Regions from separate parts of the Cupriavidus sp. FW305-46 genome, predicted to be linked through region 4. Evidence: predicted binding sites of a transcription regulator. Region 4 holds the regulator's gene; each other region holds the start of a gene.
The links. The regulator sigma-54, encoded in region 4, starts transcription at its own class of promoters, with help from an activator protein. The targets are predictions, from matches to a motif close to TGGCANGNAANCTGCTTT.

Region 1 (7,126 bases), on a different contig from region 4:
CGTTGGCGGGCACGTAGAACAGGCCGGTCTGCGGGCTGTAGGCCATCGGCTGCTGGTTCTTGCCGCCAAGGAAGCCCGGCGCGGCAAACACGGACTTGCCCTTCTTCTCGTCGCTGCCGGCGGCGGGGTCGCCGGGGCGGCCTTCGGCGATGTAGTTGGGGCGGCCGCTCTTCAGGTCGATGCCGGTGGCCCAGGTGATCTTCTTGACGAAGGGGAAGGCGTTGACCAGCTTGCCGCTGGCCGCGTCGTTGACGTAGAAGAAGCCGTTGCGGTCGGCCTTGCCGCCCATGCGCTTGCCGTCCAGGTCGAAGGTCACGAACTCATTGACGCCATCGAAATCCCAGCCGTCGTTCGGGGTGTTCTGGTAGTGCCAGGCGATCTTGCCGGTGGCGGGATCCAGCGCCACCGTCGAGGCCGAGTAGAGGTTGTCGCCCTTGCGGATATGGCTGTTCCACGGGCCCGGATTGCCGGTGCCGAAATACACCAGCCCGGTGGCCGGATCATAGGTGCCGCCCAGCCAGGTGGCGGCGCCGCCGGTCTTCCAGGTCTCGCCCGGCCAGCTTGCGTTGGCGGTGCCGGTCACGCCGTTCTCGGTCTTGTTGCCGTCCTTGTCGTACTTGTAGCCCATATGGCCTTCCACCACCGGCCGCGACCACACCAGCTGCCCGGTCTTGGCATCGCGTGCGTCGACCCGGCCCACCACGCCGAACTCGCCGCCCGAGATGCCGGTCAGCACCATGCCCTTGACGATCATGGGCGCCGCCGTGTACGAATAGCCGGCGGCGTAGTCCTCCAGCTTCTCCTTCCACACCACCTTGCCGGTCTTCTGGTCCAGCGCCACCAGTTGCGCATCGAGCGTGCCGAAGATCACCAGGTTGTCGTAGAGTGCCGCACCGCGGTTCACCACGTCGCAGCACGGCATGATGCCTTCGGGCAGCCGGTGCTCATACTTCCAGAGCTTGCGCCCGGTCTTCACGTCCAGCGCATAGATGCGCGAATACGAGGCCGTCACGAACATCTTGCCGTCATGGATCAGCGGCTGCGATTCCTGCCCGCGCTGCTTCTCGCCGCCAAACGAGAACGACCACGCCGGCACCAGCTGCCCGACGTTCTTCGTATTGATGCGCGACAGCGTGGAATAGCGCTGGCCTTGCGGGCCCATGCCCCACGACAACACATCGCCGGGGCTCTTTGCGTCGTTCTCGATCATGGCATCGGTCACTGCCGCCTGCGCGGCCAGACTGGCCGCGGCAGCCGCAACCGCCATCACTACTCGTAACGTCCTCATTGCCATCTCCTCTCTTGTTTTGGGTTTCCCTGGTGCGCCACTGCGCCACACACCAGACATGCCTTTGGCAAGTCCCATGCCAGTCGCATCCCCGCACCAGCACGCCGGTTGCGGCCCGGTTGCGTGATGCCAGCCGTGCCAGCGCGCAACACTGCGTTGCAGCTGCTCCAGAATTGAACAGCCCGCCACGGCTGGCCGGCGTCAGTGGCCAAGCGCGCTTTCCTCGCGCGCCGGGTAGAGATGTCCGACGTTGCGCAGGTACTCCGCGGGCATCGCGGCCCAGTGCGCATAGGGCTGCGGCACCGGCATCGCCATGACCTCGGCCAGGTCCCGCCCCTGCGCCGCGGCCTCGCGCAGGCGCGTATCCAGCCATTGCAGGTAGCCGCGCGTCTGCGCGATGGCCTCTGCGCCGCCGCCGGCCGCAGGCACTGGCCCGTGGCTGGGGACCAGCACGCGCGCCCCGCTGTCGGCCAGCAGCGCCTGCAGCCGGTCCAGGCTAGCCAGCCAGCGGCCGATATCCGCGTGCGGCGTGGTCGGAATGCGTTGCCGGAACACCAGCCCGCCGGCAAAGACCACGCCCGCGCTGTGGTCCAGCACCACCAGGTCGTCGCCGGTATGGCCGTCCAGGCGCACCAGCTCCAGCGTATGGCGCCCGATCGTGCGCCGGCCCGGCGCCAGCGCGTGGGCAGCCGGCGCGGGCTCGGTGCCGCGCATCCAGTCGCCGCACAGGCGGTAGAGGTTGTCGGCATAAGCGGCACCCTCGCGCCGCGCCCCGTCGATGGTGCCGGCCAGGGCGCTGCCGCCCACATCGGCATAGGCCTGGTTGCCGAAGAAATAGTCGGGATGCAGGTTCAGGTTCAGCACCAGCCGCACCGGGGCGGCCGTGACCGATGCAATCGCCTTGCGCTGCTGCTCGCCATACAACCGCGACGGGCCGGTGTTGATCACCACCACGCCGTCGCCGGTGTCGATAAACGCGGTATTGATGATGTTGCAGCCGTTGCCGGGCGCGAAGTCGGCATTGGCGCCTTCCAGCAGCCACACGCCCGCGGCGATCTCGCGCGGGGCCAGGCGGTAGTCGGGAGGCTGCAGCACGGCCTGCTGGGCGAATGCCGGCGGCACGGGCTGGCCCGCCAGGCATAGCAGCAACCACAGTAGTACGCGTCGCTTCATTGCCACACCCGCGCGGCGATGCGGTTGCCGTTGTTGTCGTGGCCGGCCACCGTCATGCCCGGCTGCACGGCATCGCGCAGGTCGAAGGAGAAGATCGGGTTCTCGGCAACCGGCTCATGCAGCGTCAGGCGCAGCAGCGGCTGCCGGGCCGCGTCGGCCAGCACCAGGGTCTCGATATGGAACGCCGGGATGCCCGCCGCCAGGCCGGTATCCATCGGGTGCATCACGCGCAGCCGCACGCGCGCCGCGGCCCCGCCGAAGCCCGGGAACACGCGCGCGTCCACGCGGTTGAGCGTGCGGCTCCAGCTGCCGTCGCGGCGCGTGGCGCCAGGCACCGTGCAGCCCCCGCCGCCGGCATCGACCAGCACGCTGCCGACATGCCAGGTGCCATCGCGCGTGCGCGCCGCCACCCGCACCGGCGAAGCCTGTTCCAGCTTGAAGCGGAACGACAGCGACGGGCGCACCCGCAGCGGTTCGAACGCCAGCACCTCGCGGATCGGGTTGCGGTCCACCGCCACCACGATGCGATCCACTTCGCCCAGCGCCGAGGCATCGAAGGCGATCGGCACGCGCATGGGGTCTTCCGCAAACGCCGGCCCGGTCACCCTGACGCGGCTGTCGAACACCACCGGGCCAGCCTGCAGCAGCTCCTTGTGGATCCAGGCCCATTGCGGCGACTGCAGCGGATCGCCGTGCGCGATGACGGCGCCGTCTGCCGCGGCAGCCGCTACCGCCGGACTGGCCATGCCCAGAGCGGCCGCCATCAGCAGGACCATGCCCCGCGTCCGCCGCCTCATGCCTGCTGCCCCCGGCGCGCCATGCCGCGCTGCGGGTCGTAGCCCTGCAGCGCCAGCGCGAAGAACACCGCCGCGCTGCCCGCCACCACCGCCAGGCTCAGCGGCGCCACCTGCCCGTACAGCGCAAAGCGGATCGCCTCGACCGCGTGGGTGAAGGGATTGAAGCGGGCCAGCTGGTACACCACCTGCGCGCCCGACTCCTGCAGCTTCCACAGCGGGTACAGCGCCGAGCTGATGAAGAACATCGGGAAGATCACGAAGTTCATGGTGCCGGCAAAGTTCTCGAGCTGGCGCACATGGACCGACAGCAGCAGGCCCAGCGCGCCCAGCATCAGCGCGGCCAGCGCCATGGCGCCCGTCGCCGCCAGCAGGTGCAGGGGCTCGAAGCGGATGCCGAAGGCCATCGCCACCAGCAGGAACGCGGCCATCTGCAGCAGCGACAGCACCGTGCCCGCCGCCAGCTTGCAAGCCAGCAGCCAGCCCCGCGGCAGCGGCGCGGTCAGCAGCAGCCGCATCACGCCCATCTCGCGGTCGTACACCATGGCCAGCGACGACTGCATGCCGTTGAACAGCGCGATCATGCCCAGCAGCCCGGGCGCCACGTAGACCTTGTATTCGATGTAGGTGTCGTAGGGCGGCGCAATGGCGACGCCCAGCGCGTTCTGGAAGCCCGCGGCAAACACCAGCAGCCACAGCAGCGGGCGCACCAGCGACGACAGCAGGCGCCCGGGCTGGCGCAGGTACTTGCGCAGCTCGCGCCCGCAAACCGCGCGCAGCGCGCGCCAGCGATGGATCAGGATGGAGGCCATGGGTGCGCTACGCGGATGGGGCCCGGCACGCCGTGTCGGCTTCATCGGCGCCCAGGGTGTCGAGGTTGTTCTTCGGATGCAGCACGCCGTCCACCGGGGCCATGCCGGCCACGCCGTCAGGGTGGGCCAGCAACACCGGCTGGCGCAGCTGGCGGTCCCAGCGGCGGAACGACAGTGGCGGCCCCTTGAAGCCGTCCACCACCACCTGCCCGGCGGCAAGCGCTTGCGCCTGTCCGGCAAACCCGGCCCCGGGCAGGCGCGCCACGCTCTCGGCGATGGCCTTGACCGCCACCCAGGCAGCCCAGTCGTAGCCGGTCATCGGACGGCCCGCCGCGCGCATGAAGCGCCGGTTGAGCTGCGGCCCGCCATTGCGCTCCCAGGCCCAGTGCCACGCCTGCGCGCCCAGCCCGCTGGCGCCCACCACCGGGCGCGGCAGCAGCGTGGCGTAGGGCACGCCGCGCGCGAACTCGCCGTCGGCATCGGCCACCACCACCACGTCATAGTCCACGCCGCCGGTCAGCAGGCCGAGGTTGGCCTGGTCGCGCTCACGCGGGTCGTTGGACAGCCTGAAGGCGCGTTGCGCCGACCAGGCAATGCCAAAGCGCCGCGCCGACGTCACCAGCGCGTCGCGCTGCGCCGCATCGGCCGCGGACGGGCCGCTCAGCAGCAGGGCACGGCGCCATTTGCGCAATACCAGGTACTGCATCAGCGCATCCGCGCGCATGCGCAGGCTGGGCAGCGTGTGCAGCAGCACCGGCGCGCAGCCGGCGCCGCGCAACGCGTCGTCATCGGCCGACACGTTGAACAACAAGGCCTCGCCCGGCTTGACCGCACCCGTGGCTGCCCTGACCGATGCCGACGGCAGGTCCAGCAGGATATAGCGCGTGCCCTGCCGCGCCAGCGCAGCGACCAGCGGGGCCACCTCGGCTTCAGTGCGGGCTTCCTGTGCTTCCAGCCTGAGCGACTGGCCCGCGGCCTCGAGCGCCACGCGCGCTTCGGCGGCCGCCACCTGGGCGCCGTCGAGCGCACGGCCCTGCGGCTGGCCGGGATAGCGCTGCGCCAGGCGCCGGGGCGCATAGCGCGCGTCGTCGGCCTGCGACACGACCGCCACGCGCACCTCGGCAGCGTGCACCGCGGCAGGCAGCCACGCCAGCGCCATGGCGCCCAGCCCGGCACGCCACCACTGCCACCACGCACGCGAGCGCTCAGTCATCGATCGCCACCGAATGCGGCACCCGGCCCGCCTTGAGCGTGGCCACCGCCTTGCGGCTGGCGGTGTCCACCACGCTGACATCGTCGGACAGGCCGTTGGCGACATAAAGCAGTGCGTTGTCGCGGCTCAGCGCCAGCCCCCAGGCGCGGCGGCCGACCAGCACATAGTCATGCACCCGGCGCGACGCCACCTCGACCACCGCGACATGGTTGGCGCGGCCCAGCCCGATATAGGCGCGCGTGCCGTCGCCGCTGGCCGCCATGCCCACCGGGGTCACGTCCTCGGCGCGAAAGCCCCGCGGCGCGAAGGCGATGGTCTGGGCCACCTCGAAGGTATCGGTACGGATCACGCTGACGCTGGCGGAGAGCTCGTTGGACACCCACAGCTCCTTGCCGTCGCGCACCAGCAGCAGCCGCCGCGGCCGGTTGCCGACCTGGATATTGCGGATCACCTTGCGCGCGGCGACGTCGATGACATGGACCAGGTTGGCCACCTCCGAGGTCACGTACACATGCCTGCCGTCGGCGCTGACCTTGACGCCCTCCGGCTCCTCGCCCACCCTGACCGCGAACACGCGCTTGCCCGACGCCGTGTCGTAGGCCGACAGCAACCCGTCTTCTTCATTCGAGACATAGAGCGTGCGGCCGTCCTGGCTGAGATCGAACAACTCCGGATCGTCCCCCACCGGCAGCGATGCCACGGTCTTGCGGCTGGCCACATCGACCACATCCACCCGGTTGTCGTCGCTGCAGGCCACGTACAGGCGCGTGCGGTCGGGCGACAGCTGCAGGTGGCGCGGCCGCTTGCACTGCCGCCATACCGCGACCAGCTGCCGGCTGCGGGCATCGAAGACGGCGAGGGCATCGTCCTTCTCGCTCGAGACAAAGACCTGGTTGCTAGCCTGGCCGACGGGTCGCGCGGCCCCGCCCTGCGCGCCTTCGGCCAGGCCGGCGGCAACCAGCAGCGTCGTGACCAGCAGCAAGGCGCCGGCAAACCAGCGGGGAGATGGCATCTTGTTCATGCGGGTACGCGCCTCACGGCCGGGTCAGTGACAGGGGCCTGCGGCGTCATGGCCAGGAAAGCGCCCTCCAGGGTGTCGCACGCCGCGGCGCCGCGCAGTGCGGCCGGGGTGCCGTCGAAACGCACCATGCCGCGGTCCAGCACAATCACGCGGTCGGCGCGCTCCACCTCCTGCACCAGGTGGGTGGCCCACAGCACGCCGGCCTGCGCCCGCGCCGTCAGGCGCCGGGCATCGGCCACCAGTTGCGCGCGCGCGGCCGGGTCCAGCCCCACCGTGGGCTCGTCCAGCAGCAGCATGGCCGGTTCATGCAGCAGCGCGCGCGCCAGTTCCACCTTGCGCCGGTTGCCGCCCGAAAGCTCGCGCACCGGTGCGCGCGCACGCGCCGCCAGCCCGAAGTCATCGAGCAGCCGGGCGATGCGCTGCGCCGCCACGCCGCGCGGCAGCCCGTGCAGGTCCGCGTGAAAGCGCAGGTTGGCCAGCACCGGCAGGTCCAGGTCGATGGCCGGCTGCTGGAACACGATGCCCAGCCGCGCCAGCGCGCGCACCGGATCGCGCCGCATGTCGCTGCCCATGACCGTGACCTGCCCGGCATCCGCCACGAACAGGCCGCTGAGGATCTGGAACAGCGTGGTCTTGCCCGCCCCGTTGGGCCCGAGCAGTGCCACGAACTCGCCGCGCCGCACGCTGAGCGAGACCCCGTCCAGGGCCGCGCGGCTGCCGAAGGCCTTGCGCACGGCGTCGCAGCACAGCGCCAGCGGCGCTTGCATGGCCATCACAGCTGCCCCCTGGGCCGCGCAGTGCCCACGCGCTCGGCAAAGGTCCGCT
Region 2 (7,126 bases), on a different contig from region 4:
GCATTCTCCTGCGCGCTGGGCGTGCCGGTCAGCGAGAAAGAAACGCCGTACCTGAACATCCTGCTGCGCCGCAGCCTGGTCGATGCCGGCCTGTCCACCTACAAGGCCAAGGACCACTACAAGCGCACACGCCCCTTCGTTGCCAACAAGACCCAGATGTGCACGCCGGCCGAGGCCGCCAAGCTGGAAAAGGACGGTTCGTACCCGTCCGGCCACAGCGCCATCGGCTGGGCCTGGGCGCTGATCCTGGCTGAGGTCGAGCCGGAACGCGCCAATGACATCCTGGCGCGCGGGCGCGCGTTCGGCCAGAGCCGCGTGGTCTGCAACGTGCACTGGCAAAGCGATGTCAACGAGGGCCGCATGATGGCCGCGGCAACGGTGGCGCGGCTGCATGCCGACCCGACCTTCCGCGCCGACCTGGACCGGGCCCGCCGCGAAGTGGCGGCGGCACGCGCCAGCGGCGCGCGCCCGTCGCGCGACTGCCAGGCGGAGAGCGCGGCGCTGGCCCCCTGATCCACCGGGTGCCGGGGCCGGCTGCTGCACGGGTTACTTCACCGGGATGACCGTGCCGGCCGGCACCGGCACGGCGGTGACGCTGTTCTGCGGGCTGCCGCTGACAATGCGGTCGGAGTATGTCAGGTACACCAGCGTATTGCGCTTGCGGTCGACCGCGCGCACGACGTGCAGGGCCTTGAACAGGATCGACATGCGTTCGGAGAAGACGTTGTCCTGTTGCCGGATCGGCCCCTTGAAGGCGATCGTGCCCACCTGCCGGCAGGCGATCGATGCCTCCGGCGGGTCTTCGGCCATGCCCAGCTGGCCCTTGATGCCGCCCGTGCGGGCGCGCGACACATAGCAGGTCACGCCGTCCACCTGGGGGTCGTCATAGGCTTCGATCACGACCTTGTCGGAGCCGGTCATGCGGAAATTGGTGCTGACGCTGCCGATCTCCTCGGCGTGGGCGCCCGAGGCGGCCGCCAGACAGGCGACGGCCAGGACCGTGCGGATGCGATTGCAGTTGCGCTTCATGGCGGGGGTCGGTATTCAGGTCACCGACGACTTGATGTCGTCGTGACGTTTTTCCATTTCCTGGCGCAGCGCGCGGCGCTGCTGGGCGGCGGCAAAGCGCTGGCGCTCCACCTCGTCGCGCGGCTCCAGCGGCGGCACCTCGGCCGGCGTGCCGTTGTCGTCCACGGCCACCATGGTGAAGTAGCAGCTGTTGGTATGGCGCACCAGCTTGCTGCGGATATTTTCCGTCACCACCTTGATGCCGATTTCCATCGAGCTGCGGCCGGTAAAGTTGACCGAGGCCAGGAAGGTCACCAGCTCGCCCACGTGGATCGGCTGGCGGAACACCACCTGGTCGACCGACAGCGTCACCACGTAGCGGCCGGCGTAGCGGCTGGCGCAGGCATAGGCAACCATGTCCAGGTACTTGAGGATGGTGCCGCCGTGGACGTTGCCGGAGAAGTTGGCCATGTCCGGCGTCATCAGCACGGTCATGGAAAGCTGGTGGGACTGGTCGTTCATGATGCGGGTACGGATTGCGGGGGCGGGATTTCGGGGGCGAACCTGCGATGGCGGCATTGCCTGAGGGCACGCCGGAACGCTGGCGCCGGCAGTTTAACCCGGATCGTGCCCGCCGTTGCCGGCGGCGGCCCGGTATCGGCAGGCGGGGCCGTGCCAGGCAACAAAAAAGCGGCCTGCAAGGCCGCTTTTCACGCTGTGGACGCAAACTGCTTACTTCTTCTTGTTCACCGCGTCCTTGAAACCTTGCCCGGCAGAGAACTTGACCGTCTTGGCGGCCGGGATCTTGATGGTTTCACCGGTGCGCGGATTGCGGCCGGTGCGGGCGGCGCGTTTGCCGGCGCTGAAGCTGCCAAAGCCCACCAGCGTCACCGAATCGCCCTTTGCCACTGCCTTCTTGATACTGTCCAGCGCTGCGTTGAGCGCGCGCTCGGCGGCGGCATTGCTCAGTTCTGCTTCCGCGGCGATGGCCGATACCAGTTCACCTTTATTCATGGCTGATTTCCCTTGTTGGTCGTCGTCACCGATGTGCGTGCCTCGCGGCAAAGCCATCGATCGGCGCAGTCTAATCTGCCCGTCGCGCGTAGAGCAATCCCCAGTGGCACCAATGCGACAAAAAAACCCGCAAATCCTTGATTGAGGCCGGTTAGCGGGCAATTTTCCACGCTTTTCCCGCTTGCCAGAAGCCGGCTTTGCCGGGCCGTCCCGCAGCGCGGCAACGCCAGACCGGCGCGCGCCTGGGGCAAACCAGCAGCATAGGACAAATTCCCACAAATGGGGCGTTGCACCATAACGGTTCAGCCAGCGCCGCCGTTGCGCGCCATTTCGGCGCATCCGCACTATCACGGCGATCCCAGCGGCAACGCTGCCAACAGCGCCGCCCCTGCCCGTGCGCGGCATTCCGGTGCGGTTTTACCCGACAAGGTGCACGTGGCACCAGGATGCGGCCATTGCTGGAATGCTTTTTGCATACCCACGCTCCCATTTTGAGCATGAGGTCACTATGGACAACTGGAAGACCGGCACCGACGCCCTGTTTATCCTGCTAGGCGCCATCATGGTGCTGGCCATGCACGCCGGCTTCGCCTTCCTGGAACTGGGCACGGTGCGCAAGAAGAACCAGGTCAACGCACTGGTAAAGATCCTGGTGGATTTTGCGGTTTCGACCATCGCCTATTTCTTTATCGGCTACACCATTGCCTACGGCGTGCAATTCATGTCCGGGGCCGAAACGCTGGCACAGAAAAACGGTTACGAACTGGTCAAGTTCTTTTTCCTGGCGACATTTGCCGCGGCCATTCCGGCGATTATCTCGGGCGGTATTGCCGAGCGTTCGCGCTTCAACCCGCAACTGGTCGCCACCTTCGTACTGGTAGGTTTTGTCTATCCGTTCTTCGAAGGCATCGCCTGGAACCAGCGCTATGGCGTGCAGGACTGGATCACGCGCGTGGCCGGCGCGCCATTCCATGACTTCGCCGGCTCGGTGGTGGTGCATGCGCTGGGCGGCTGGATCGCGCTGCCCGCGGTGCTGCTGCTGGGCGCGCGGCGCGGGCGCTACCAGAAGGACGGCCGCATCAGCGCCCATCCGCCCTCAAACATCCCGTTCCTGGCGCTGGGCGCCTGGGTGCTGGCGGTGGGCTGGTTCGGCTTCAACGTCATGAGCGCGCAGACGGTCGACAAGGTCAGCGGCCTGGTGGCGATCAACTCGCTGATGGCAATGGCCGGCGGCACGCTGGCGGCCTGGGCGGCCGGACGCAACGACCCGGGTTTTGCCTACAACGGGCCGCTGGCCGGGCTGGTGGCGGTGTGCGCTGGCTCGGACCTGATGCACCCGCTCGGCGCGCTGATCACCGGCGCGGTAGCCGGCGCGCTCTTTGTCTATATGTTCACGCTGGCGCAGAACAAATGGCATATCGATGACGTGCTCGGCGTGTGGCCGCTGCACGGGCTGTGCGGCGCCTGGGGCGGCATTGCCGCGGGCATCTTCGGGGCCAGGGCGCTGGGCGGGCTGGGCGGCGTGTCGCTGGGCGCGCAGGCGATCGGCACCGTGCTTGGCATCGTGGTGGCGCTGGCCGGCGGCACCCTGGTATATGGCGCGCTGAAGAAGTTGGTGGGCATCCGGCTGGATGCCGAAGGCGAATTCAACGGTGCGGACCTGACCTTGCACCGGATTTCGGCAACGCCGGAACGGGAAACCAACTGGTAATGGCTTTCGGGCCGTCCTGATTTAAATAGACAAGCTGCGCGAAGCGGCTTGTCTTAACAATAATTTGCTTGCACTTCCGGTACGGCGTCTCAATAATTGCCGTGCCCATGTATTGCGCCGCAACAGCGCGCAGGGCTAGCACATCGCTGCCGGCTGAATCGGGGGATGTTGTGCCGGCGGCCGGCCGGACACCAACATGAAAGGAATACGCCGATGGATGCCACTACCTTCGATAACCTCAAGGCCCTGGTCGTCACCTACGCGACGGAATTCGGGGTCAAGATCCTGGCGGCCCTTGCCTTCTGGGTCATCGGCCGCTGGCTGATCCACTTTGTCGTGCGCATGGTGCAGAACGCGCTCGGCAAGCAGAAGGTCGATCCCACGCTGCTGCGCTATGTCGGCTCGATCGTCACCGTGACGCTGAACGTGGTGCTGGTGATCGGCATCCTCGGCTTCTTCGGCATCCAGACTACGACCTTCGCCGCACTGATCGCCGCCGCTGGCGTGGCCATCGGCATGGCCTGGTCGGGGTTGATGGCGAACTTCGCTGCCGGTGCGTTCCTGGTGGTGCTGCGCCCGTTCAAGGTGGGAGACTTCGTGACGATCGGCGGCGTGACCGGCACGGTGCGCGAGATCGGCCTGTTCGCAACCTCGCTCGACACGCCGGACAATGTGCAGACCGTGGTCGGCAACAACAAGATCTTCAGCGATACCATCCAGAACTTCACCGCCAACCCGTACCGGCGCGTGGAACTGAAAGCGCAGCTTGCCGGCAGCACCGACACCGCCCATGCGGCAGCGCTGCTGAAGGGCCGCATCGCGGAAATCCCCAACGTGCTGGCCGAGCCCCCGGTCGACGTCGAGATCCTGGAGTTCACGCTGGTCGGCCCGGTGCTGGCGGTGCGTCCGTACTGCCACAACGACCACTACTGGCAAGTCTATTTCGATACCAACCGCATCATCCGCGAGAGCTTCGGCCAGGCTGGCTATGCCGCACCGATGCCGGCGCAGATGGTGGTGGTGCAACAGGCGGCTGTCGAGCAGGAGGCCGCCGTGCAACAGGCCGCCTGACGGCGGCTCGCAGCCAGTGTCAACGGCGGCCTGAGCGGCCGTAGTAGCGCATCAGCACCGCGCCCGCGCCGCAGGCCGCCATCACCACGCCCAGCGGCAGCGCGGTGCCGTCGCGCCACAGGCTGACGGCCGCGCCGCCCAGCGTCCCGAGTGAAAACTGCAGCGTACCCATCAGCGCCGAGGCCGTGCCGGCGCGATGGCCCTGATGGGCGAGCGCCAGTGCCGACGCATTCGGCGATACGCAGCCGAGCGCGCCGATAAAGACGAAAAAGCCCGCCAGCAGCACCGGCAGCACCGCCATGCCTGCAAGCGCGGCAACTGCCAGCGCCAGGCCCGCTGCACAGGCCGCCAGCAGCGTGCCCCCGAGCACCTGGTCGAGCGAGCGGCCGCGCACCAGCCTGGCGTTGAGCTGCGACATCGTGATCAGGCCCAGCGCATTGGCGCCGAAGACAAAACCATAGTGCGACGGCGCAATGCCGTGCAGCTCGATCAGCACGAACGGCGAGCCGGAGATATACGCGAACATGCCCGCCGAGCCGAAACCCGCAGACAGCGAATAGCCGAGGAATTCGCGATCCCGCAGCAGCTCGGCATAGCTTTTCGCCACCGTGCCGAGCCGCAGCGGCGCCGCGTGGCGCCGGTCCAGCGATTCCTCCATGCGCAGGTGGACCAGCAGCAGGATCAGCATCCCTGCCACCGCCAGCACCCAGAAGATCGCACGCCAGCCCGACACCGAGAGAATGGCGCCGCCGACGATCGGGGCCAGGATCGGCGCAACCCCCATCACCAGCATCAGCGACGAGAACGCGCGCGCCGACTCATGCGCCTCGAGCCGGTCGCGGATCACCGCGCGTGCCATGACCATGCCGGCGCAGCCGCCCAGCGCCTGCAGGAAGCGCCACAGCATCAGCGACTCCACGCTGCCTGCCAGCGCGCAGCCCACCGCGGCGGCCACGTAGAGGCACAGGCCGACATAGAGCGGCGGCTTGCGCCCGAAGCGGTCGCTGAACGGCCCATAGAAAGCCTGCCCCAGCGCCAGCCCCACCAGGAATGTGCCCAGGGTCAGCTGCACCTGGCCGATGTCCACGCCGAGATCGCCGGACAGCGACGGAAAACTCGGCAGGTACATGTCGATCGACAACGGCGCGATCGCCATCAGCGAACCGCAGATCAGCAGCCAGGCAGGAAAGCGCGCGGCCGAGGCAGCGCTGGTGGAACGGAGCATGGGAAGTATCCGGGGGAACGGCGTTGTCATGCACGGCCAGCCTGCTTGCGCCGCAGCCCGCGCCTGCAACCCGTGAAAAGCCGCAATTGTTGCACAGCATAACGAAAGCGGTACGGCACTGGCGTAGCGGGTTTTGAAACAGTCGTTCAGAAAAACTGCCCTGCCAAGGTCGGGTTCGATGATGCTGGCGAAGTTGGCGCGATTGGTGAATAGTGGTGTCAGGTCATTTGCGATCAGCGCGAATCCGGCGCTGCGGATGCTCTTGCGGGGTGGCGCGGCTTTCACCTGTGGCAGGGTGGAGGGTACAATGCCAGCCTGTCGGCGCAAGCCACACCGTCGGCCACGCAGAGACGGACGACAGTATCGGTCCCGGCAACGTTAGCCTGCATGAGAATACGACACACGCCGCTTTCCGCTTCGCTAGGCCCGGCCGCACTCGCGGCCGCGCTGCTGTTGCCGCTGCCCCAGCCCGGCAACGCCGCGCCGGTGCAGGCGCGCAATGTTGCCGCCTCGGCGCCGGCCCCTGCGATCGATGAGGCCGACCCGCTGTCACGCATGCTCAAGGGCGCTGCCACCGGCCAGAACACCGGCGCCGCCGGCGTGCCTGAATTGCTGCGCAACACCACGCGGCCTGACAACGTGCTGGCACGCGCCTGCCGCCAGCTCAACGACGCCCTGCCAATCGAAATTGACGGAGAAACGCGGCTGCGCCGCTGCCAGTCGATCCCCGGCAAGCATGTGCTGTTCCAGCTGGAGCTCACCAACTACCGCGGGCCGATGCTGGACCTGGCCAGCTTCGAGGTCAACTACGCTGCGCCCCTGCAGCGCAATATCTGCGCCAACCGCGACGTCGAGATCCTGACCAAGCTTGGCATCAGCCTGATGTTCCGCTACATGACGCGCAAGGACCGTGGCGAGCGCCGCATCGGCGATGTCTACATCAACGCGCCCATCTGCACGGCGGCGCTGCGCTAGCCAATACAAACAAGAATCGATTGCAATTGATGCGGCACGGCACGCCGCCCGCGCAAAAGAAAGACGGCACGCAAATGCGGGCCGTTCTCGTTTGGGTCAGTATCGCTCAGGCAGCGCGCGGA
Region 3 (7,126 bases), on a different contig from region 4:
GCCCCGCCATGCCACTGAAACCGCATATCCCCACGCATGACAAGGTCTTGGATTTTGTGATTCACTGCGGCTCTCGGCACGCGCGGCGGTCTGCCAGGCCGGTGCGCGCCCGATCAGAAATCCATGCCGGAACCCGCGCCCAGCCAGCGCGCAGTCCCTGTACCAGCCAGCCGGCAGACTCCCCACAACAACAACCAGCATGGCCACGTGCGTCACGAGCGCGCGCGGCACGCCGTTCGGATCTATCGTCGGAACCTCATCATGGACCGTCTCGTATCAATGCAGGCATTCACCCGGGTCGTTGACGTCGGCAGCTTTGCGCGCGCCGCGGAATCGATGGACTTGCCCAAGGCCACGCTGACCCGCCTGATCCAGAACCTGGAAACCCACCTGGGCGTCAAGCTGCTGCACCGGACCACGCGCCGCATCAGCGTGACCAACGACGGCGCGGCCTATTACGAACGGTGCGTGCGCATCCTGGCCGATGTCGAGGAAGCGGAGCAGTCACTGACGCGGCAGAACAACTCGCCGCGCGGCACGCTGTCGGTGGACACCACCGCGGGGCTGGCGCAGCTGGTGCTGGTGCCCCACCTGCACGAATTCTTCCAGGCCTACCCGGACCTGAAGCTGGACCTGACCATCAACGGCAAGCCGATCGACCTGCTGCAGGAAGGCGTGGACGTGGTGCTGCGCGTGGGCACGCCGGTCGAGGAATCCATGGTGGCTCGCCGCATCGGCCATGTGCAACTGGCGTTCTACGCCTCGCCGATCTACCTGAACCGCTTCGGCATCCCCCACGACCTGGCCGAACTGGCCCAGCACAAGGCGGTCAATTTCCTTTCCAACCGCACCGGCCGTGAGATGCCATGGCCCATGGCACGCGGCATGGAGCGCAGCGAGGTGCTGCTGCCGTCGGCCATCTCCACCAACGATGCCGATGTCTACATGGGCTGCGCGCTGGAAGGCCACGGCGTGGCACGGGTCTCGCGCGCCATGGCCGAGCCCTATGTGGCCAGCGGCCGGCTGGTGGAGGTCATGACCGACTGGCAGACCGAAGAACTGCCGATCTCGGCGATGTATCCGCAGAACCGGCACCTGTCGGCCAAGGTGCGGGTGTTCGTCAACTGGGCGGCGGACCTGTTCTCGCGCCACCCGCACTTTGGTGCGGCACAGCAGCGGCTGGCGGTCGCGGCCTGATGGCGTGATTGGCTAGCGATACACGGTCTATTGCGGCATGTAGGACAAAACCGGAAATCGGCCTGGCGCCGGCCAGCCTATACTGTTTCTTCCGAAATCATGACAAGAAGAGGAGTCCGATGAAACAAGTGCTTACCCCCCTGGCGGCCTGCATCGCCGCGACCATTGCACTGGCCGGCTGCGCCGGCTCCGGCATGAGCTCCTCGTCTGCAGCCAGCGCGTCCGGCACCAGCGCCAGCAGCAGCGCCACCGGCAGCGCCAGGGCGACGGCCACGCTCCAGCCCAAGAGCGGCAGCAATACCGGCGGCACCGTGACCTTCCAGCAGCAGCCCGGCGGCGTGATGATGACCGCGGCGATCACCGGCCTGCCGCCCAACTCCGTGCACGGCTTCCACGTCCATGAGAAGGGCGACTGCTCCGCGCCTGATGCGATGAGCGCGGGCGGCCACTTCAACCCGACCGGCAAGCCCCACGGCCAGATGACCATGCCCGACCACCATGCCGGCGACATGAACAACGTCACCGCGGACGCCAGCGGCAACGTTCGCGTCAGCATGCTGCTGCCGGACCTGACCGTTGGCACGGGCGCCAACGGGGTGATCGGCCGCGCGGTGGTGGTACACAAGGATCCGGACGACTACAAGACGCAGCCGACCGGTAATGCGGGCGGGCGGATCGCTTGCGGGGTGGTGGCGGCTTCGTAAGGTAGGAATAGCGAACCAAGAACTCCTGCGAACCCGCCGGGGTTCTCCCTCTCCCGCAAGCGGGAGAGGGGAGCAAACCGTCGGCATGGAAATTCTTCCGCGCCTCAATACCCCTTGAAATTCGCATTCACCCGCTGCCGCAGGTAATCCCCCGCGCTGATCGGCGGATACTTGCCGCCCGGCCCTTCGATCATCGCACCGCGGTTGGCCTGGCAGAAGAACGCCATGCTGTAGCGCGGGCCCATGTAGTCATCCGGCGCGGGATTGCGCACGCGATGGAAGTTCGACGGCAGCCGGTCGTCGCTCCAGCGCATCAGCATGTCGCCGATATTGCAGGTGATGACTTCCTCGTCCGGGTCGATCGGGGTCCATGCCTGCGCCTCCATCTCCTTGCCGGGGCAGACCTGCAGCCCGCCCTGGCCGGGGCGCTGGAACAGCAGCGTCAGGCAGTCGAAATCCGTATGCGCACCGGCGCGCCAGAGCTCCAGCTTGTCGCGCAGTTCGGGCGGGATCGCGTAGTAGTGCAGCAGCCGCAGCGTGCTCTGGTAGTCCGGCGCCCGCGGATCGTGCGCCTGCGTGAAGAAGTCGCTGGCAAAGCCGAGCTTGCCGGCGAAGCATGACAGCACCTTCATGCCCACCTCCCAGCATTGCGCCTCGAAGGCAAGCATGGTGGCGCGGAAGCCTTCCAGTTCGTCATCGCCGGGCCACAGCCCGGCCATGTGCGGGCGCGTGATCTGGTAGGACTCCTTCTGGTCCGGGGTGCCGGTCGAGGGGCGCACCTGCGCGCGGCTTTCCCAGCCGGCGTTGTTGGCCTTCTGCAGCGGGTATTGCGCCTTGACGGCGTCAGGCAGCGCGAAGAAGCACTCGGTCATGGCAAAGGCTTCGCGCACGCTGGCCAGGTCGATGCCGTGGTTGGCGATCTGGAAGAAGCCGACGTCTACCGATGCCTGCCACAGTTCGTCAGCGATTTGCGGCTTGCGCCGCGCGTAGTCGGACAGGTCGATGCGGCGGATCTCGCGCTGGCGGGTTTCCGAACCGAACGCGCCCATGCGCGATTCGCGGTGGAGTTCGGCCAGGGCGTAGGCGGTGTCTGGTTGGCTCATGGTGTTCCTTGTGCAAAGCGGGTCAGGGATTGGCCCCTCGCCGGCACAGGCAGACCACCCATGGCAACGCACGCCGGGACAACGCGCTCCTGAGGTCGCCTGTGCCAGCCTGCGCGATCGCGCGGGGCACGGACTTCAAGAGCAATTCCCGGCCATCCGGCGCGCGTCTGCGACGCCCCGCGCGGATGGTGAACGCTTCTACTCTTGCCCGAGGTCATGCAGGTTCCGGGCCAGGGGTTTTGCACCGGGATCGCAGCGATTGCGCCGGGGCTTGCGCCGTGATGGCGCATGCCGGGCAACGGCTTGGTGCATGGCGCCGCGCAGCGCCCGGCACGGATCCTGCTGAAACCGCAGCGGAGTAGAAGCGTTCAGCGGCACGCCGCCCGGAAATTGCTCCCGATGATGTGCACGGTCCCCGCGCATGCCCTGGCCGCATGCCGGCGCGGCATGGTGCCGGCGTCCCGGGAGGCCACGCTCGCCTTCCGCACTCGCGCCACCCGCCCGCGCACGCATCGTCCAGTGACATTCGTTCCGGAGAAAGACATGCGTCGCCGTTCCTTCCTGCGCGCCTCTGGCGCCACCGCCCTGCTTGCCGCCGCCCCGTTCGCGGTGCCCCATGTCCGCGCGGCGGGCTCGCTGCAGAAGTTCAAGTTCAATCTCGGCTGGAAGGTGGAAGCCTCGGGCGCGGGGTTCCTGCTGGCGCACCAGCGCGGCTACTACAAGGACGCCGGGCTGGACGTCACCATCGATACCGGCAACGGCTCGGCTTCGGCCATCAGCCTGGTCGCGGGCGGCGCCTATGACTGCGCCTCGGCCGACCTGGCGGCGATGATCGAATTCAACACCACCAATCCGTCCGCCGCGCTCAAGGCGGTAGCCATCCAGTACGACCTCAATCCGAACGCGATCCTGGTGCGCAAGGGCAGCGGCATCGTCAGGCCAGCGGACCTGGCCGGCAAGTCCATCCTGGGCCAGCCGTTCAATGCCTCGCGCAAGCTGTTCCCGGTCTTCGCCAGGGCGCAGGGCTTCGACCCCGGCGGCGTGAAGTGGGAGAGCGTCACGCCCGATATCGGTGACACGCGCTTCGTCAAGGGCGACTTCGATGCCGCCGCCTACTTCTTCTTCACCGGCCTGGTGAACCTGAAGGCGCGCGGCATGGGGCCAGAGAAGATCACCGTGTTCCGCTTCTCGGACTACGGCATGAAGTCCTACGGCAACGGGCTGGTAGCCAACCGCAAGAGCATGACATCCGATCCGGAGGTGATGAAGGCCTTCGTCAAGGCCTCGACCCGCGGCTGGCTCGACGCCATTGCCGATCCCGCCGCGGGCGGTGCCGCGGTCAAGGCGCGCGAGCCGCTGGCCGACCAGGCGCTGGAGACTGAGCGCCTGCGCCTGATTGTCGACGGCACCATGAAGACGCCCGACACCCGGCGCGACGGCTGGGGCGCGGCCACGCCGGCACGGCTGCAGGCAACGCTGGATGAAACCGTCGGCGCCTTCGGCATCAAGGCGCCGCTGACGGTGGCGGACATCTGGACTGACCAGTTCCTGCCCGCGCCATCAGACCGCCGCCTCAAGGCGTAAGGAGAGCACGCCCGTCTGTATATCGTCCCTGGCCTGGGCGATGCGCCGGAGCCCCGTGGCGCGCCAACACTTCCCGCTCCCGGTGCGTAATTAAGCCCGCGGCCCGCGCGGCATGGCAACATGGCGGCATTGCCGTAACGATCGGCCCCCGCGAGGGGTCCGACAGGACCCGCCATGCCATCGCCGACAGACGCCGCGTTCGCCCCCCACCGCCGCCTGCGCGCCAATTCGCTGCTGCTGTGCTGCGCCGCCCTGCTCGGCGGCTGCGCCTTGCCGCCGCTGGATCACCGCACCGAATCCTTTGCGCTGACGCCCGCCGAATCCCAGGCCACGCCGCTGGGCCAGGCGGTGGCCGGCGAAGTGGCGGGCCATCCGGGCCTGAGCGGCATCCATCCGCTCGAGAATGCCTACGCCGCCTTTGCCGCGCGCGTGCATCTGGCGCGCACCGCGCAGCGCACGCTCGACGTCCAGTACTACATCTGGCGCGACGACCTGACCGGCACCCTGCTGCTGGAAACGTTGCATGAAGCCGCCGACCGCGGCGTGCGCGTGCGCCTGCTGCTTGACGACAACGGCATCGCCGGCATGGACGAATGGCTGGCGGCCATGGACGCGCATCCGCAGGTCGAGGTGCGGCTCTTCAACCCGTTCGTGATCCGCCACCCCAAGGCGCTCAATTTCCTGACTGATTTCCGGCGCCTGAACCGGCGCATGCACAACAAGTCCTTCACCGCCGACGGCGTCGCCACCATCATCGGCGGGCGCAATGTCGGCGACGAATACTTCGGCGCCACCGATGGCGTGCTGTTTGCCGACCTCGACGTGATCGCCATCGGGCCCGCGGCCGGCGACGTGGCGCACGATTTCGACCGCTACTGGTCGAGTGCGTCGGCCTATCCGGTGGACCGGCTGGTGCCGCCGGTCAGTGTCGAACGGCTGCAGGCGCTGGCCAGCAAGGCCCGTGCAGTCGAGCAGACCCCCGCTGCCGCAGCCTACCTGGCCGCGGTGCGCGACCTGCCTGACGTGCAGCGGATGCTGGACGGCACGCTGCGGTTCCAGTGGGCGAAAACGCGCATGGTCAGCGACAACCCGGCCAAGGCGCTCGGCGAGGCATCGCGCAACACCCTGGTGGCGCACCAGCTGCGTGAAATCCTGGGCGACCCGCAGCGCGAGCTTGACCTGGTCTCGCCCTACTTTGTGCCATCGACGGGCGGCACGTCCTATTTCGCCGACATGGCCAGGCGCGGCGTGGCGGTGCGCGTGCTGACCAATGCGCTGGAAGCCACCGACGTGGCCGCCGTGCATTCGGGCTATGCCAAGCGGCGCAAGGCGCTGCTGGAAGCCGGCGTGGACCTGTATGAGCTGCGCCGCTCGGCCGCGCCCGGCAAGAAGGAAGAGCGCGCCGGCCCCTTTGGCAGCTCGGGCTCCAGCCTGCATGCCAAGACCTTTGCCGTCGACGGCACCCGGGTCTTCGTGGGCTCGTTCAATTTCGACCCGCGCTCGGCCACGATCAACACCGAACTGGGCTTCGTCATCGACAGCCCGGATCTGGCTGGCCGGATCGAATCCACCTTCGCCAGCGTGGTGCCGCGCGCGGCCTACCAGGTCAAGCTCGATGAAACCGGCAAGCTGTACTGGCTGGAACGGCGCGACGACGAAGTCATCCGCCACGACACCGAGCCGAACACCAGCTGGTGGCGCCGGCTTGGCATCTGGTTCCTGTCGATCCTGCCGATCGAGTCGATGCTGTAGAACGGGTTCCCGGGAGCACGGCCCCTCAGATCTGGTCGAGCAGGCTGCGCACCACATCGGCCAGCCGGCCGGCGCGCTGGCGCCCCTTGGTGTCCAGCGCCATGCCGCTGCCGCCGGCCAGCGCCTTCAGGCCAAACAAGGCATCGCCCACGTCGCGCCAGGCCGGGTAATCGGCGTGGATTTTTTCCAGCGCGGCGGCGCCCGCGGCCACCTGCGCGGGTGCGGGGGTGCGGCCGGCGGCCAGGTCTTCCAGTGCCGTGGCCGCGTCCAGCAAGCCTTTGCGGTTCATCTCTGTCTCCCCCTGCAAGGTCTCTTTTGTCATGGCCGCCGCATGCGGGCAGCCATGACACTGTAGCAGCTTGCCGGGAGGGGCAACCAGGCGCCGGCAACGCAGGCCTGGCGCGCCGGCTCAGTTGCGCCCGATATCCTGCAGGATGCGGGTCATCAGGTACAGGCGCGGCACGATCGAGTCCAGTTCGATGTACTCGTCGCGGGCGTGATAGCCGAAGCCGGCCAGCCCGAAGCTTTCCACCACCGCGGGCTTGCCCGAGCGCGCGGCATAGCTGGCGTCAGTGGCGCCGCCAGTGCCTTCGGCCAGGGCCAGCGTGCGGCCGTCCAGCTCGGCGTAGATCTCCTGCGCGCGCTTGGCCAGCGCGCGGCCGCGCGCGTCGGCCACGAACGGCGGGCGGCCCTCTTCCATCGTCACCGTGGTCTGCGTCTCCGGCACCAACTGGCTGGACTTGACCTTGTCCTGCAGCGCCACCTTCAGCTTCTCCGCGGCGCCGG
Region 4 (7,126 bases):
ACGCCAAAGGGCGTGTTGTCGCGCAGGCAGTTGCGCACCATGTCGACATAGCGCGCCTCGAACACGCGCAATGGCAGCCGTCCACCGGGAAACAGCACGGTGTGCAACGGGAACAGCGGCAGGTTGTCGAGCGTCCGCGGCGGATCTTCTGATCCCGTGGGACGGTAGAGGTCGGTCGAGGACATGCAGTGCCAGCTTGGGTATCGCGCAGCAATGGGCCAGCCGGCCAACGCGGCGCGCAGATGCCAGTTGGCAGTCCCGCCTGCGTCAGCCCGCCGGTGCGAGCTCTCGGTGTCTTACCAGCACATTACCATGCGCCCGGAAGTAGTTGGCAAGCCTTTCCGCAATATAGACCGAGCGATGCTGGCCGCCGGTGCAGCCGATCGCGACGGTCAGGTAGCTGCGGTTGTCGGCAATGAAGCTTGGCAGCCACTTTTCCACGTAGGCGCGGATATCCTCGGCCATTGCCAGCACCATCGGCTGGGCCTGCAGGAAGTCGATCACCGGCGTGTCGCGCCCCGTCAGCGGGCGCAAGGCCAGGTCGTAATAGGGGTTGGGCAGCGAGCGCACGTCGAACACCATGTCCGCATCGCTGGGCACGCCGTGCTTGAAGCCGAACGACTCGAACAGCAGCGTCAGCCGCTGGCTGTCGTCGCGGATCAGCTCCTTGATCCAGCTGCGCAGCGTATTGGTGCGCACATTGCTGGTGTCGATGCGGTGCGCGGCCTCGGCCAGCGGGCTCAGCAGCGCGCGCTCCATCTCGATCGCTTCCATCAGCGCGGTGTCGTTGAAGGCGGGTTCACCGCCCGGGCCCGGCACGCCGTCGGTACGGACCGAGAGCGGGTGGCGGCGGCGCGTCTCGGAGTAGCGCTGCACCAGTGCATCGGTGCTGGCGGTCAGGAACACCACCTCGACCTGGTGCTCCGCGGCCAGCGCGCGCACGGTGTCGGGCAACTGGTCGAGCGACTCGCGGCTGCGGATGTCAGTGGCGACGCCCAGGTGCGTATAGCCCTGGCTGTCGAGATAGCGGGTCAGTTCCGGGATGAACTGAGCCGGCAGGTTGTCCACGCAGTAGTAGCCTGCGTCTTCGAGCACGTTCAGTGCGACGGACTTGCCGGAACCGGATATGCCGGTGATGAGGATGATGCGCATAGCACCTGAAGCATAGCATCACGTGATGAAGGCGTCATGACACCACGCGCAAAAGCAAGCATGGCGAACCTCGCGGTTCGCCATGCTTTTGGCGTCAGCTTGCTGAGCTGGTTGCGGCTCAGGCTGCCTTGGACAGGCATTCCTTCATGTAGGCCTTGTATTCGTCGCCCTTCTTGCCCTTGCCCGACTTGCTGCAGGAGGCCATTTTCTCCTGCTGGGTCTTGGATGCGCCCTTGGACAGGCATTCCTTCATGAACGCCTTGCGTTCGTCGCCCTTCTTGCCGGCGGCTTGCGTATTGCAGGCCTTCATCTTGTCCTGCTGGGAATTGGCTGCGGGCTTGTCCGGGTTAGCCGGGGTGGCAGGCGTGGCAGGCATGGCTGGTGTTGCCGGGGCGGTGGCCGCTGGCTTGGCTGGCGTGGCGGGGGTTGCCGGCGTGGCAGTGGTCTGCGCAAATGCGCTGGCGGCGATCATCGGGGTGACCAGCGCGCACATCGCGATCAGTTTCTTCATGCTTGCTCTCCTGGGTGTGGAAAACTTCATGGCCGCGCGCCATTGCCGGCGTTGCAGCTTCCGTAACGGGCGCGATGCCCATTACAGCACAAAACGGAGCATGCCTGAAGAACGTTGACGTTCTGCGTCAACGTCGTTGTAAGCAAATGAAAACGCTGGCGCTCAGAGCAGGCGGCCCTGGCCGCGCGAAACCGCATCGGCCTGCATCGCGGCGCGCTGCCGGTCCATGAAGTCGCGCAGCGTATCGATGCCGCGCAGGCGCAGGATGGTGTTGCGCACCGCGGCCTCGACCAGCACGGCCAGGTTGCGCCCGGCCGCCACCTGGATCTTGACCATGTGGATCGGCAGGCCCAGCACGTCGAGGTATTGCGAATCGAGCGGCAGCCGCTCGAACTCGCCGTCATTGCGACGCACCAGCTGCACCACCAGCTTGATCTTCATCTTCCGGCGCACCGCGGTCTCACCGAAGATGGTCTTGATGTCGAGCAGGCCCAGGCCGCGTACTTCAAGCAGGTTCTGCAGCAGCGGCGGGCAGCGGCCTTCGATGAAATCCGGCCCCAGGCGCACGAAGTCTACGGCATCGTCGGCTACCAGCCCGTGGCCGCGCGAGATCAGTTCCAGGCCCAGTTCGCTCTTGCCCAGGCCCGATTCGCCCATGATCAGCACGCCCATGCCCAGGATGTCGAGGAATACCCCGTGCATGGTCACGCGCGGCGCGGAGATACGCGACAGGTACAGGCGCAGGTGGTCGATCACCGCGGCCGACGACACCGGCGTGGTGAACAGCGGCGTGGACGAGCGCGTGCAGCGCAGTTCCAGGTCGGGCGGCGGCTCCATGCCGTCGGCGATCACCAGGAAGGGCGGCTCCAGCAGGATCAGCTCGCCCATCTGGCGCTTGCGGGTCTCGTCGTCGAGCCGCTGGTAATAAGTGATCTCGGGCTTGCCGAGCACCTGGATGCGGTTGGGGTGGATCAGGTTCAGGTGGCCCACCAGGTCGGCGGCGGAGGTGGCTTCGCGGGCGAACTCCACGTCGAAGGCGCGGTCCGCACCTTCCAGGCCGGCCACCCACGAGAGTTTGATGTCGGCTGCGTTGTCGTCGAAGATGGACTGGGAGGTGACGCCGGTGAGTTCCATGCGGTATGACTGGTGGGGCGGTTTGCGAAGCGCCTCGGCGCCTGCCCGGTCTGGTGCCGGCCCGCTTGAGGGGTCAGGGGATCAGGGATGCCATGCGATCAGCAACTGATGGACGGCATCGGGCGTGGGCAGCGTGGCCAGCCCTTCACGCATGTCGCGGTCGGAAAGCAGTTGCGCGATTTCGGACAGGATTTCCAGGTGCTGCTGCGTAGCCTGTTCGGGCACCAGCAGGAAGATCAGCAGCGATACCGGCTTGCCATCGGGAGATTCGAACGGAATTGGTTCGGCCAGGCGCATGAACGCGGCCAGCGGCTGCTTCAGGCCCTTGATGCGGCCGTGCGGGATTGCCACGCCGGCGCCCAGGCCGGTGGATCCAAGCGACTCGCGCGCGAACAGGTTGTCCGTCACGATGGCGCGCGCCACACCATGGTTGTTCTCGAAGAGGAGCCCGGCCTGCTCGAACACACGCTTCTTGCTGGTGACGCTGACGTCGAGGGTGATGTTGCCGGGTGGCAGCAATTTGGCCAAACGATTCATGGGCGATGCGCAGGATTTCAGTTAGCGGGCGGACCGCCCCGCCGGGCAGTGGGCTGGCTCCGGCCTGCCGTTGGCCTGGCCGGAGGCGTCCGGCCCATTATAGAGCAGCGACTACTCCCGCATTGTGCAGCGCAACGGGGCAAGCCGGTGCAGAACGATACATGGTGATGCAATCGTGCCTCCGCGGCGGGGAGCCGGTGCACCGGTGCGGGGCACGGCCAGGATTCCCTCTCTTTGTATGGCGCAGCATACACCTTGGCGCAGCGCTTGCGAACACCCTTGCTCATTCGGGTGAAAAGCATTGGCTCCGGCGCCACAGCCGGGCCGCGCCGCCAGTGCGGGCGCGGCATGCCGGCGGCAACCGGGAACGCGAGGGCGCAAAAAAGCCGCGCTTCATGGCGCGGCTTGCCTGTTCAATCCTGATTCAGCAGCCCGCTGCGGGGCTGCCGGGCACGGTCATTGCTGCATTTGCGCTGCGGCCATCTGGTACTTGACCGCTTCGCGGTCGTGGCCTTGCACGCGATCCTTGTAGCGGATCACCTGACGGTCCAGCTTGTCGACGAGTGCGTCGATCGCTGCATACAGGTCTTCGTGATGCGCTTCGACAAAGATGTCCTTGCCCTTGAGATGTAGATTGATTTCCGCGTACTGACGCCGGTCCTTTTCCTTATGGTTGTCGACAGAGAGCAGCACACTAACGCCAATGACTTGATCGAAATGCCTGACGATTCGCTCCAGCTTCGTTTCCACGTACTCACGCAGAGGGGGCGTGATGTCCAGGTGGTGTCCACTGATCTTGAAGTTCATAGCGCTTCTCCTTCTGAAAGAGCCTCACCAGGCAGGCGGTGGGCTCGGCTACAAAGACTTGCGGAGATTGACTGCGGGGATCTTCAGGGCTTCGCGATACTTGGCAACGGTGCGGCGTGCGACAACGAAGCCTTGTTCGCCCAGCAGTTCGGCAATGCGACTGTCGGAAAGGGGATTCCTCGGGTCTTCGGCTCCTATCAGTTGCTTGATCAAGGCGCGGATGGCCGTTGATGAAGCCGCGCCACCGGTTTCGGTGGACACGTGGCTGCCGAAGAAGTACTTCAGTTCGAAAGTACCCATCGGCGTTGCCATATATTTATTGGTCGTCACCCGGGAGATGGTTGACTCGTGTAAACCCAGTGTATCGGCAATCTCCCGCAAAACCAAGGGGCGCATGGCGATTTCGCCGTGGCTGAAAAAGTTCTTTTGACGCTCGACAATGGCCTGCGAGACACGCAGGATTGTGTCGAACCTCTGCTGGATGTTCTTGATCAGCCAGCGCGCCTCCTGCAGCTTCTGCTGCAGCCCGGCGGTGCCGGACTCACCCTTCGCGCCACGCAGGATTTGTGCATACATGTCATTGATGCGCAGCCTCGGCATCACATCCGGATTGAGCTGCGCGATCCAGCCGCCGCCACCCTTGCGCACGAACACGTCCGGCACCACGAAGTCCGCCTCCGGGCGGCTGTATGCATGGCCGGGGTAGGGCGCCAGCGAGCGGATCAGTTCGTGTGCGGACTTCAGCGCCGCTTCATCGACCTGCAGCGCCTTCTTCAGCCGCGTGTAGTCGCGTACTGCGAGCAACTCCAGGTGGTTGGTCACGATGTTCAGGGCCAGTTCGCGCTGCGGGTGCGTCAGGCGCCGCAACTGCAGGGCCAGGCACTCGGCGGCGTTGCGCGCGCCCACGCCGGGCGGGTCGAAGCTCTGCAGCAGCGTGAGGATGGCGTGGACTTCCTCGATCTCGAACTCGAGTTCTTCCGGCAACTCCGTGCAGATCTCCTCAAGCGATGCGCTCAGGTAGCCATCATCGTCGAGTGATTCGATCAGGAAGATGGCCAGGCCCTTGTCGCGCGCGGAGATCTTCAGCGGCGTGAGCTGTTCCATCAGGTACTCGCGCAGCGTGGGCTCGGCTTCACGCAGCTGCATCGGCGTTTTTTCATCCTCGTCGCCCTGGGGGCGGCGGGCAAAGTCGTCCAGGCTCCAGTCGCCGCTGCCATAGTCGTCGCCGTTGCCGCTGTCGCCATAGCTGTCGTCGTCAGCCGCGCCATCGGCGCGGGCCTCGCCATTGCCCTGCGGCTCTGCCGGCGCGGGCGCCGGTGCGCTCTGCAGGTTGACCGAGCCGTCGGCCGCAACGCGCAGCGGGCTTTCGATCCAGTCGTTCTCACGTTCGAGCAGAGGGTTTTCCGTCAGCGCCTGTTCGACCTCTTGCTGCAGTTCCAGCGTGGAAAGCTGCAGCAGCCGGATCGACTGCTGCAGTTGCGGGGTCAGGGCCAGATGCTGGGAAAGGCGGAGCTGTAGCGACGGTTTCATGCGACCTATTCTATGCGCATCTTTCCGTTGTTGGAACGGAAATTGCTATCGCTTATGCGGTCTGATCGCTGCTGGCTGTGGCAGGCCCACGTGCGCCCGCGAATAGGCCTGCCGCTCCATGGCAGGCCGCTGCATCACATGCGGAAGTTCTCGCCCAGGTAGACGCGCCGCACTGCGTCATTGGCGATGATTTCCTCGGGCTGGCCCGCGGCCAGCACCGTGCCTTCGCTGATGATGTAGGCGTGGTCGCAGATGCCGAGCGTCTCGCGCACGTTGTGGTCGGTGATCAGCACGCCGATATTGCGCGCCTTGAGGAAGCTGACGATGCGCTGGATCTCGCCCACGGCGATCGGGTCCACGCCGGCGAAGGGTTCGTCCAGCAGGATGAAGCGCGGCGACGACGCCAGCGCGCGCGCGATTTCCACGCGGCGGCGCTCGCCGCCCGACAGCGACAGCGCCGGGTTGTTGCGCAGGTGCGCGATCTGCAGGTCGTCGAGCAGCGAATCGAGGCGGCGCTCGATCTCGGCCTTGGCCAGCGGCTTGCCCTTGTCCAGCTGCAGCTCCAGCACCGCGCGGATGTTCTCTTCGACGTTGAGCTTGCGGAATACCGAGGCTTCCTGCGGCAGGTACGACAGCCCCATGCGCGCGCGCTCGTGGATCGGCAGGCCGCTGATGTGGTCGCCGTCGAGCACGATATCGCCTTCGTCCAGCGCCACCAGGCCCACGATCATGTAGAACGACGTGGTCTTGCCCGCGCCGTTGGGCCCGAGCAGGCCGACCACCTCGCCGCTCTTCACGTCGAGCGAGACGTCCTTGACCACCGTGCGCGAGCCATAGCGCTTCTTCAGGTGGCGCACGACCAGGGTGCTGCCGCCGGCAAGGACGGTGGAGGCTTCGACGGAAGGCTTGTCGGCGATGGTTGCGGTATCGGTCATTGGCACAGTCTGGCGTTCAGGCGTTTCCGGCGCCGGCCGCATGCGATGCACGCAGCCGGCGCCAGGCGTCAGGGTTTGTTGGCAGGCGCGGGCGCTGGCTTCAGGTCCAGCGGCGAGCCGCTGCTGCCCGTGGCGCCGGCCTTCTGGTCCTGGCGCGGCGACAGCACCGCGCGTACGCGGCCGGACGGATTGGCGGCCGCGGCGTCGCCGCTGCCGCCGCCGGCAGCCGTGTAGAACTCCTTGCGGCTGTCGTAGGTCAGCACCGCGCCGCGGATCTCGTCGACCTGCTTGGCGCCCTGCAGGCGCGCCATGCGGGCATTGCCGATCAGCTTGGAGTACTCCTGCTTGCCGTCGTACTCGATGCGGTCGCCCCAGCCGTCGATGTATTCGTCGACGCCTTCGCGCTTCTGCCGGATGTAGGCCTGCTTGCCCGGCTTGGCGGTGGCCACCGCGAACTGGTAGCCCTCGGGATCGGTGCGCAGTTCGGCGGCGTCGGACTTCAGGATCATGGTGCCCTTGG

Region 1: AC3WON_RS10070 (PQQ-dependent methanol/ethanol family dehydrogenase) is a predicted target of sigma-54. The motif match lies at 1,353-1,370, and genes of this name have one in related genera.
Region 2: AC3WON_RS11860 (ammonium transporter) is a predicted target of sigma-54. The motif match lies at 2,482-2,499, and genes of this name have one in related genera.
Region 3: AC3WON_RS14880 (isopenicillin N synthase family dioxygenase) is a predicted target of sigma-54. The motif match lies at 3,220-3,237, and genes of this name have one in related genera.

The regions. Positions count from the first base shown of each region.
Region 1 covers NZ_JBYSZI010000015.1:95,163-102,288, reverse strand. Annotated here, with positions in the region: gene AC3WON_RS10070 (PQQ-dependent methanol/ethanol family dehydrogenase) at 1-1,288, opposite strand, end outside; gene AC3WON_RS10065 (quinoprotein relay system zinc metallohydrolase 1) at 1,490-2,461, opposite strand; gene AC3WON_RS10060 (quinoprotein dehydrogenase-associated SoxYZ-like carrier) at 2,458-3,237, opposite strand; gene AC3WON_RS10055 (ABC transporter permease) at 3,255-4,067, opposite strand; gene AC3WON_RS10050 (type 1 periplasmic-binding domain-containing protein) at 4,075-5,280, opposite strand; gene AC3WON_RS10045 (PQQ-dependent catabolism-associated beta-propeller protein) at 5,273-6,301, opposite strand; gene AC3WON_RS10040 (ABC transporter ATP-binding protein) at 6,298-7,074, opposite strand; gene AC3WON_RS10035 (tripartite tricarboxylate transporter substrate binding protein) at 7,074-7,126, opposite strand, start outside.
Region 2 covers NZ_JBYSZI010000019.1:73,521-80,646, reverse strand. Annotated here, with positions in the region: gene AC3WON_RS11880 (acid phosphatase) at 1-513, shown strand, start outside; gene AC3WON_RS11875 (CreA family protein) at 547-1,029, opposite strand; gene AC3WON_RS11870 (acyl-CoA thioesterase) at 1,045-1,530, opposite strand; gene AC3WON_RS11865 (HU family DNA-binding protein) at 1,741-2,022, opposite strand; gene AC3WON_RS11860 (ammonium transporter) at 2,531-3,733, shown strand; gene AC3WON_RS11855 (mechanosensitive ion channel family protein) at 3,947-4,804, shown strand; gene AC3WON_RS11850 (Bcr/CflA family multidrug efflux MFS transporter) at 4,824-6,029, opposite strand; gene AC3WON_RS11845 (hypothetical protein) at 6,417-7,004, shown strand; gene mdoH (glucans biosynthesis glucosyltransferase MdoH) at 7,111-7,126, opposite strand, start outside.
Region 3 covers NZ_JBYSZI010000026.1:62,356-69,481, forward strand. Annotated here, with positions in the region: gene AC3WON_RS14870 (LysR family transcriptional regulator) at 262-1,197, shown strand; gene AC3WON_RS14875 (superoxide dismutase family protein) at 1,317-1,901, shown strand; gene AC3WON_RS14880 (isopenicillin N synthase family dioxygenase) at 2,006-3,004, opposite strand; gene AC3WON_RS14885 (ABC transporter substrate-binding protein) at 3,548-4,588, shown strand; gene AC3WON_RS14890 (phospholipase D family protein) at 4,763-6,340, shown strand; gene AC3WON_RS14895 (hypothetical protein) at 6,366-6,629, opposite strand; gene AC3WON_RS14900 (M20/M25/M40 family metallo-hydrolase) at 6,750-7,126, opposite strand, start outside.
Region 4 covers NZ_JBYSZI010000040.1:1,676-8,801, forward strand. Annotated here, with positions in the region: gene AC3WON_RS19520 (LON peptidase substrate-binding domain-containing protein) at 1-185, opposite strand, end outside; gene rapZ (RNase adapter RapZ) at 268-1,152, opposite strand; gene AC3WON_RS19530 (PsiF family protein) at 1,271-1,663, opposite strand; gene hprK (HPr(Ser) kinase/phosphatase) at 1,826-2,797, opposite strand; gene ptsN (PTS IIA-like nitrogen regulatory protein PtsN) at 2,879-3,334, opposite strand; gene hpf (ribosome hibernation-promoting factor, HPF/YfiA family) at 3,791-4,141, opposite strand; gene AC3WON_RS19550 (RNA polymerase factor sigma-54) at 4,190-5,671, opposite strand; gene lptB (LPS export ABC transporter ATP-binding protein) at 5,806-6,606, opposite strand; gene lptA (lipopolysaccharide transport periplasmic protein LptA) at 6,675-7,126, opposite strand, start outside.